2 regions of the Shewanella sp. 30m-14 genome follow, and region 2 is predicted to be linked to the other one. Evidence: predicted binding sites of a transcription regulator. Region 2 holds the regulator's gene; the other holds the start of a gene.
What was found. Region 2 encodes LexA, which represses DNA repair genes until DNA is damaged. Its sites were predicted from a motif close to TACTGTATNNNNATACAGTA; they were not measured.
Positions count from the first base shown of each region.

Region 1: ACVBIU_RS01510 (LexA family protein) is a predicted target of LexA. The motif match lies at 2,382-2,401, and genes of this name have one in related genera.

Region 1 is NZ_JBRILW010000001.1:340,283-345,313, reverse strand. It holds gene ACVBIU_RS01520 (HlyD family secretion protein) at 1-556, opposite strand, end outside; gene ACVBIU_RS01515 (Y-family DNA polymerase) at 704-1,957, opposite strand; gene ACVBIU_RS01510 (LexA family protein) at 1,960-2,367, opposite strand; gene cspE (transcription antiterminator/RNA stability regulator CspE) at 2,680-2,892, opposite strand; gene ACVBIU_RS01500 (PepSY domain-containing protein) at 3,410-3,964, shown strand; gene ACVBIU_RS01495 (hypothetical protein) at 4,041-4,427, shown strand; gene ACVBIU_RS01490 (response regulator transcription factor) at 4,468-5,031, shown strand, end outside.
Region 2 is NZ_JBRILW010000003.1:33,474-38,504, forward strand. It holds gene ACVBIU_RS03075 (amidohydrolase) at 1-805, shown strand, start outside; gene ACVBIU_RS03080 (LysR family transcriptional regulator) at 1,366-2,277, opposite strand; gene lexA (transcriptional repressor LexA) at 3,011-3,631, shown strand; gene ACVBIU_RS03090 (cell division inhibitor SulA) at 3,628-4,152, shown strand; gene coxB (cytochrome c oxidase subunit II) at 4,630-5,031, shown strand, end outside.

The DNA.
Region 1 (5,031 bases), on a different contig from region 2:
CAGCATTACCGTGCGCACCTTGAGATTTGATCAGTTGAGCCATGGTTGCCCGCGCGGCGATAACACTCTGTTCAGCTGCCGATAGCTTGGCACGCGAGTCGTCAAGTTGCTGAGCAGGCAACAACTCTTTATCGACTAAGTCTTTAATACGTTTATAGGTTACCTGAGCATCAGATAATTGAGCGACGGCACTTTTAACATTGGCACTCGCAGCAAGTATGGCATCATCGGTTGCCGCATTATTTTGCAGCGCCATTTCATAGGCTGCGCGAGCTTCATCTAGTTTAGCTTGAAAGGGAGCAGGGTCGATCTGCACCAATAAGTCACCTTGACTAATCTTTTGATAATCAGATGCATTAACACTGACGACTTTGCCGCTGACTTGTGGAGCGATGTAGATAATATTGGCATGCACATAAGAGTCATCTGTGCTCGGATAGTTTTTTTGATGTTGAATATAGAAATAACTCAGAGTAACAAGTACTGCGAGCACTACGGCTGCAAGAATAAGATTACGTACTAGATGGGATGGTGCTTGTGTTGAATTTTCGCTCATAATGTTAACCAGTCCGGTTATTCGACAGTCGTCGAGAAGGGGGTGAAGACTCATAACGCTTCAAGGCGTTCATTCGTCTCAACAAATACTAGTCCTAGTTTGTTTCAGTAACAATGTAAGTCGTTAAAAAAATTTAGAAAGTCCCCATCAACACTTAATGATAGGGATGTCTTTCCAGCGAGTGGTGTATTGAGGTGTTAGCATCTCTCTGCGCATTCCCCATTTCTGCGATATGCCCTGAGCTGCTAAAAACAGAGAATCTGTGCCATATTTAGCATTAATGCTATCTAATACCTGCATTCTATTGGGGTTTCTGCTGCTTTCGAACAAGTCCTGCTGCAAGTTTGCCTCACTACATAGATTAATCAGTCCAACGCCGATTTTGTAATAACGAATAGAGGAGTTGAATCTGACGATAGCCGCGCGTGTTGCAGCTTCTATCAATTCACACGTGTCATTCGTTGGATAAGCAAAATGATACACAAACTTAAAACCGCTAGGCTGCTCATCAAAAGGGGAATTAGAAGCGAAAATTAACATGCTTTTACAGAGTGAGCCTTGAGCCCTCGCTTTGGCTGCCGCGGTTGATGCATGCTTGCTTAACGCCTGACACAATGATGTTAAGTCGGTTATTCGGTTACCAACACTGCGGGTAGAAAAGATCTGTTGCTTGTCAGCACGAGCCTCATCCCAATTTTTGCACACTTCGCCATTTAACTCTCTCACGGTGCGCTCAAGCTCGATGCTAAATTGCTTGCTTGCGATACCGACTTTCATCTGCGACAAGGCAAAAGCACTGTGAATATTCATCAGCGCAAGTCTGTTAGATATACGTCTGCCAACCCCCCATACATCGTCAGTTTTCATAGTCTTTAAAATTGAAATGCGCTGTTCATCACAGGTAATGGCGCAAACACCTTTATAACCGGGTATTTTCTTAGCTGCGTGATTGGCGACCTTAGCCAGAGTTAGCGTCGAGCCAATCCCAACACAGACTGGAAGCCGTGTTTCCTTCCAAACTGCGCGCCTTATCTTCATCGCATGCTCAGTTAAACAAGGGATAGCGGGGTAACAGTGCTTAAACGATAAGAATGACTCATCGATACTATAAATATGCTGCTCAGGAGCAAAACGGCCAATCACTTCCATCATTGCAGTAGATAGCGAGCCATAAAGCTCGTAGTTTGAAGATAAAGCGATAACACCTTTTTGCTCACACAGTTTTTGCGCTTCAAAGTAAGGACCGAACTTGTTAATTCCAGCCTCTTTTGCCAACCTGTTAGCCGCAACAATGCAGCCATCGTTATTACTTAGCACTATGATAGGGCGGTTACGCCAGTCAGGTCTAAAAACCTGCTCAGCGCTGCAATAAAAAGAATTCGCATCGACAAGCGCATACATGGTTAGTCGTTCTCTAGAATTGGGCTTTTACGATGGCAGCGAATAGAGCGGATCACCACGCCTTCAACACTAAAAGTGTCGTGCTCGAGGATAGGCGTGCTCATGTGAGATTCATTGGCAGATAACAGCAATCTGTTCACCTTATCAATAATCTTACAAACAAATGAACCGTTAAAATTTGCCACGATAACGTCTTGATTACGCACATCAACATGCCTATCGACTATTAAAATGTCGCCATCGAATATGCCGACCCCCTGCATAGAGTCACCACAAGCATGGCCAATAAAGGTCGAGCTCGGATGCTCAATCAGTAATTCATCAAGACTTAACGGCAGTTGCTTGTAATCGGTGGCAGGGGATTCAAAACCTGTTATGCCTGCACTGGCTGAAATTGGAATTATGTTCATGCTAAAAAATAGTTAACTGTATATTTATACAGTATAGTGGTTTTATGTGATTTTGCGCAATAAGGATGACAGATTTCTGTGAGCGGTGTGATCAGATTGAACGCGCGAAAGGTGGGGCGGTATGCCAAGTATGAGCAACGGTATTGCAGCTAGAGCGGGCTCTGGTGGTTAAGCCAACAACGCCGCTTTTATGGGGGATGTTAATGTCGTAAATAAAGCGGATTTTTATTCAACTTTTTCAAAATAACAGGCACAAAAAAAGGCCGCATTAGCGACCTTTTTTGCATATCAGCTTACGTTATTAGCGCTTGATTAAAGAGCGACTACGTTGCTTGCTTGTGGACCTTTTGGGCCTTGCTCTACTTCGAAAGTCACTTTTTGACCTTCAGTAAGCGTTTTGAAACCTTCAGATGCGATAGCACGAAAATGTACGAATACGTCAGCGCCACCGTTGTCTTGAGCAAGGAAACCGAATCCCTTGTCTTCGTTAAACCATTTTACAGTACCAGTAGTTGAGTTAGACATATGATGCCCCTTATTTAGTTTTAAAAAGTTCAACATTAACACTATGTTAATTTATTGAATTATATCATGTTACGCTAAAATATAAGGCAAACGTCTAGCTACAAAACACGGTTTTGATAGTGGAAGCTTTACTTGTACTTGATGCTGCATTTAATAACTCTCTGAACAACTGAGCGATATAATAACTGCTGTGCGTTTTTTGTACAGCACTTTTTTGATTTATTTTGCCTTGTTTAAGCAATACCTTTATTTAACAGTTATATGCATATTTTCGTTTTAGACCGCATTGCTCCATTGAACTTTAGCTTCATTGACTTTAGCTTCATTGACTTTGGCTAGGGGAAGAGCTGTCAGGGTAAGAGAAATAGGCCTAAACCTATCTCTTGCAATATGACTTCGCCTTGAAACCTTACAAAAATGTATAGTTCAGGAAAACTTGCGGAAAGATGTCTTAAGTAAAGTAGCCTCATCGACAAGGAAACACCCTGTCTGCATTAAAACAAATGAGGATTTAACCATGAACAATACATCAGTTTTTAAAACAACAACTATTTCAACTCTGCTTGGACTGAGCGCCATGATGGCCATTGGCTCTGCAAATGCAGGTGATGCCCCTAAATCTTTTAATCAAGACACTGTCTCTCTACTTCAGGCTGTCGCATTGGCTGAAGCCAACACAGGCGGCGTAACGGTTGAAGCCGAGCGTGAAGTGAAAATGGGACACGTTTTCTATGAAATTGAATTAATCGGTAAAAACGGTGAGAAAATTTATACCGCAATCAACACACAAACCGGTGATGTTATTTTAACAGACAATCGTGGTCAGAATGATGATCATGACGCTGATGATAAATTAGAAGATGCATTGTATTTATCTGGCTTGAACAGTGGTCAATATTTATCGTTTGCAGATGTTGTGAAGCAAGCAGAAATACAATTTAGCGGTAAAGCGTGGAGCGTTGAACTTGATGATGACCACGGTAATGTTTGTTATGAAATCAAGTTGATGACAGTCAATGGTAAACAAGTTGAAACTGAAGTGAATGCATTGACAACAGCAGTGACAAAATAATTCTCTCGTTGAACACTTGAGCCGAACAATGAATAGTTAAAAAAGGGGTGATCTTTGATGACCCCAAGGAGATCTAATGACTGAATCAACTGAATCAACTGAATCAAAAAATACCAACCAAGAAGCTGAGCCTTGCTCGAAAAGGTCGACGTCTTGGTTAAACAGTGTCAAATGCTGTATTAATAAAGTGAAACTGTTGCTTAACAAATCGAAACAATCGTCGTCAAACATACCATCAGGGCTTAAAATCCTTCGTGAAAATGGACCAAAAGCACTTATTGGTTTAGCCTCTTTCTCTCTGTTTTTCATACTAGGATTGGTTACGCTGGGCGCGAGCTTATTAGCTGGTATCGCAGCGGTGATTATGATGAAATGGCAACAGCATAAAGCGGAAACGATGCCAACTAATGTGGCAGAACCAACGCCAACTGAACAACAAAATGTCCCTATCGTTGCGGCTTAAGCGACAACGACGTTACCCTATGATCTGAGAGAGAACCGTCATGCGAGTGTTACTAGTTGAAGACGATGTGAGTCTGAGCACTTTTGTTGAAAAAGGGCTGCGTGAAGCTGGGCATCAAGTCGAGGTGACAGAAAATGGCAAATATGCGTTGACCCTATGCATGACGGAACACTTTGATGTGGCGATCGTCGATCGCATGTTGCCGGGGTTAGACGGATTGTCTTTAGTTAAGGCCCTTCGAGCTGCGCAAGTGGGAACACCTATCTTATTTTTGACCTCCTTAGGCGGGGTGGATGACCGTGTGCAAGGGTTGGAAGCGGGAGGTGATGATTATCTCACTAAGCCATTTGCATTCTCTGAACTGCTTGCGCGTGTTAGCGCTCTTTCTCGCCGGTCCGGATTGACATCAACCGACACTAAACCGCAACTGACTTTTGGCGATGTGGTATTAAACCTGTTTGAACATACCGCAACACGTCAAGGTAAGCTATTGGATTTACAGCCTAAAGAGTTTCGTATTCTAGAATTATTCTTGCGTCATCCTGGCCGCGTGATCACCCGTACTATGCTGCTTGAGCATGTATGGGATATTCATTTTGATCCT
Region 2 (5,031 bases):
GCTAGCTTTTTTGAAGAAAATACAAACGAGTGATAGATCACGTTTGTTATTGGTCGATCAGGTAAAAATGTATAGCGATGGCATCATTATTAATGGCACTGCGAAAACGTTAGCACCGTATTTGGATACCTATATTCCAGATGAGCCTTACGGCATCAATTATATCCCACCAGGTCAAATGAAAACCTGGCTGGAAGCATTAGGTAAGATTGGTTATAGCGCTCATATCCATGCGATTGGTGATGGTGCAGTTCGCGAGTCATTAAATGCGATTGAGCATGCTCGCAACCAAGGATCGAAAAAACCTTATACGCTAACACACGTGGAATTGGTGGACTCAAAAGATGTCCCTCGTTTCGTAAAACTGGATGTGACCGCCGACTTCCAAGTGGGTTCTGATTATGTCGTACAACATGACCATCAGTGGGCTGAAGGCTTTATAGGGGCTAAGCGAACGCACGAGCTGATGAATCCAAGCGCCATTTTTGATACAGGTGCCAATGTTACCTTAAGTAGTGACTGGAATGTGCATGATATCAATCCACTAGTTGGTATCGCTAATAGCTTGAAAATGGGTAAAACAGGCTTGCCGGATGTGCATTCGGCTATAGATGCCTATACAATTAATGCGGCTGAAAGTTTAGGGCTCAGTTGCATTACAGGTTCGATAGCTGTTGGTAAATCGGCTGATTTTGCCATTCTACAACAGGATATTACCCGTTTATCCGCCGATGATATTGCTGACACTGAGGTATTAATGACCGTACTGAAAGGCGATATTGTTTTCGACATAGATGATGAATAAATAAAATGGATGCAGGGCTTGCTCTGCACCGTCTTTTAAGCTGGAGGTCAGTGTAACAAAAGCATTTTTATATTGAGGTGGCAGTAAGACTGCTATTTCTGCTGATATTCATTGTCCCATCTTGTTTAGTTGCACTTTTGATAGTATGCGTCAGATGGTTCAAGGCAACCAGTCTGCAATATTAGCAGTAATAGGGCTTTTGATGGCTACGGGTATTATTGGGCTTTTTGAGGCGACCTATCAGAAAACATAGCTTACTTACCGACTTGAACGTACGTTCACCCACCTAACTAAACTACTACTGTTTACTGGTATCTCTGAACTTATCATCTTGGCTGTCGCTGGAATTGGAATTACTTCAACAGTATGGGATGACCCGCGACTTTAGGCAATCCTTCCGATTTACGCATTTTTGTACGTATACGATTAGTGGGATGCACTAATTGCCGCTTCTGTTTCTACTCCAGAGCTTAAAGCAAAATATAATCTTCAGGTCGAGTCAGAACCCCAGCCTAAATCTGAAATACAATCCCAACATGAAATTAAGCCCGACAATTAACTCAAGAGACAGGCTTGTCTACGAGTTGGTGGCTTACTTTGAAGGCCTCTACTATTTGACTACCATGTTGAGACAGCGTTAATCCATTGCGCCAACACAGCTCAATTCTTCGGTCGATGCCTGCAGGTTCAAAATCACAGTTTAGGGCGGTCAGCTGGCCATTTTCGATATAGGCGTTAACACATTCTGCAGGTAAAAACGCAAAGCCTTTATTGTGTTTTAACATAGCGACAAGTGGCTGAATGTCAGAGAAAAAACCGTAGCTAGGACTAAACCCATCGCTGTTTTCATCTCTATGTTGCTGACTGCTTTTGCTATTCGCCTCTCCCCAAATTAACTCACGGTATTGGCTTAAATCGATGGTGGTCACCACAGGCAATGTCACGAGGGGATGGTCAGGGCTGCACGCCAACAACTCTTTGTAATGGCCTAAACGGCAATACTCAAAATGCTGATGATGAAGGGTGTCGGATTCATGAGTAATGATGATATCTACATTGCCTTCGTTCAAGTCTTGCATCAGTTGGTGTTTTTCTTCGCGATACACTTCCACACATAAATGGGGAAAATCCAACGTCAATGCTAGAGGCTGAGTAAAGGCTAGGTCGGGAATGTAGTTCTCAATCCCGATAGTCAGCACGGTTGATTCACCCTGCGCAATTATTTCGGCACTTTGAACAAACTTATCAAGTTGGCTCATGGTGTGTGTGAGGCTAGGAAGTAAACGTTCCCCCTCTTTACTTAATGACGTTTTATTACCAGTTCGGTCAAAAAAGTTAACGCCAAGATCAATTTCTAGATCAGAAATCCATTGGCTAACCTGAGGTTGTTTTTTTCCTAACTTACGTGCAGCAGCAGATATTGAACCTGTTTCGACGGCCAATAAGAGTGCTTTCAGGTGTAGTGAGTTCATAGGCTTATATTAATTCAGGTACGCACTAAATTATGATTCATTTTCGATATCATCAGTTAAAGGCACTATACGTTCTTATCTTGAGTTAATCACGTCAGACGGATGTATTCATACTTAAATTGAGAGCCTGACATTAGATCACATATGGCAAATTATTATGAACAGAAAACGAATGAGTAGAAGCACTAACAAGAAATGGGGCATTTCCAAGCTAGCAATCAAACCTGCACGGCCCAAATGAAGGCACCAATTATCCGGTGTAGATACAGCCGTGACCGTCCATGACATGGACGTCATGGCCGAGCTTCCAAGGATGGATTTGTTGCGTGTCACGGCAGTATCTGCACATGCACCCGCTGCAGGCGATTGGTAACGGTGAAACGACAATTGAGAACTCGCTTCCCCGTAGCAACTACTCAAAAAATGTAATCAACCTTCATTCGAAGGGCAACCAACTTTGGGGCATAAATAAGCGAAGCCTGATCTGTATATTCACTCAAAAGTCCCTCCTCTCATCGAATTCCCATCCGGAGGCCTTATCTAAGCTTAGTAAGTTCTGATGTTTGACAAAATATCAGTTAACTTCAGCCACTATTCAATAACGAGTTTCACATCGCTGGATTTATTTCATTTGAAACTGGATCCCACAAAAAACAATATAACTGGTTATTACTTGCACTCAAAAAAATACTGTATATACTAACAGTTACTGTATAGAAAGACAGGGTTAACCATGAGACCACTTACACCGCGCCAAGCTGAAATTTTAGAGCTAATTAAACGTAATATTGCTGATACTGGCATGCCACCTACCCGTGCCGAGATCGCTAGACGTTTAGGTTTTAAGTCAGCCAATGCTGCTGAAGAACATTTAAAAGCCTTAGCTAAAAAAGGCTGCATTGAAATTATGCCGGGCACGTCTCGCGGTATTAAGTTAACCCAAGAAGACACTGAAGATGCAGATTTAGGTTTACCCCTTATCGGCCAAGTTGCTGCAGGTGAACCGATTCTTGCGCAAGAGCATGTCGAGCAACACTATAAAGTCGATCCTGCCATGTTCAAGCCATCAGCAGACTTCTTACTCAGAGTCCGTGGTGACAGTATGAAGAATATTGGCATACTAGAAGGTGATCTACTGGCTGTACACAAAATACAGCAAGCACGTAACGGCCAAGTGGTTGTAGCACGCGTTGAAGATGATGTTACCGTTAAGCGTTTTGAGAAAAAGGGTAACAAAGTTTTCTTACATGCTGAGAACGAAGAGTATTCACCAATTGAAGTGGATCTAGCAAACCAAAGCTTAAGTATTGAAGGTTTAGCCGTTGGTGTGATCCGTAATGGAGACTGGCAATGAACAAACTAATGGGAACGAGTCCTCGTCACCCTGGACTGTGGCAAGATATGCCATCGACCAATATGGTGAGCAGCACGAGTAATGACATCACGACTATGGTGACCCAAACTCAAGGGCGTGATGAGCTGAACCAGATCAGTGCTCAGCTTTCACAATTGAGCCAACAGGGTCGCTGGATTGTACTGATTAGCCCGCCGAATATTGGCTACAAGCAGATGCTAGCAGCTGCGGGTGTAAGAATGGACCGCATTTTACTGGTTCATGCTAAAGATGAAGTGGAAACACTTTGGGCAATGGAAAAAGCCTTAACAAGCGGTACCTCAAGTGCGGTGATTACTTGGACCAACTCTTTAGATGCTCGTGACAATCGACGCCTACAAATCGTTGCCAAAAGCGCTCGCGCTGTTGGCATTGTCATTGAACATTCGATTGATAACACAAATAAGCAACAATCTTGTCGCTCAATCAATATGCAGGATAGTGCTTTTGGTCAAGCCTCCCTGTTTGGTGCTGTTCATTAAGCAGAACATCTCCTCGCTTTCTAATACATGATGACTAGGAGGTGCGTTTTAGTAAGCGCCTTCTAGTACAAACGATTTTCTAAAGCCCTCATTCGAGGGCTTTTTTATTATCAATAATTGAAAAAGTGATCTTGATCAATATTTAAACACCAAGTAGTGTAGGAAGTCATAACAACGATATTTTGTTATATCCGAGCGATTTAGTTGTCGGTCTTTGCTCTGGGATTAGTCCTGAATTTGAAGCTTAGACTGAGATTGGCCTGATATATTTCAGCCGTATGTGCCAACGTGGTTACACCAGCAGTGAATAGCACTGAATACAATAGCCTGTGTCGCGATCCCATTAATTGCGACTCGATAGGCAAGCCACTCGCGCACTTTGAAGTCATCGTTGCTTTTTTGGGAACTGAAGAGTTTACATAGAGCAGAGACTTACTGTGTGACTCTTCTTTGTCTTGTGGACAGAGGAGAAGTCTAGTGAAGCAATTGTTGTATTGTGTGCTGGCGTTGCTATTTTCGCCCGTACTTGTTGCATCAGAAATGCCGCTTAATATGACAGAGGGTGTTACGGATATCAGTGGGCGGGTTTACAACCTCCATATGATTATTCTCTACATCTGCTGTGCTATTGGCATCGTGGTTTTTAGCATCATGATTTACGCTATGATCAACCACCGCAAATCAAAAGGCGCAGTCGCCGCCAACTTTCATGAAAGTACTAAAGTCGAGATCCTTTGGACTGTTGTACCTTTTATTATTCTTATACTTATGGCTATTCCCGCAACCAAGACATTGATTGCTATGGAAGATCCAAGTAATGCTGACCTCACCATCAAGATTACCGGCTCACAATGGAAATGGCATTACAGCTATTTCAAC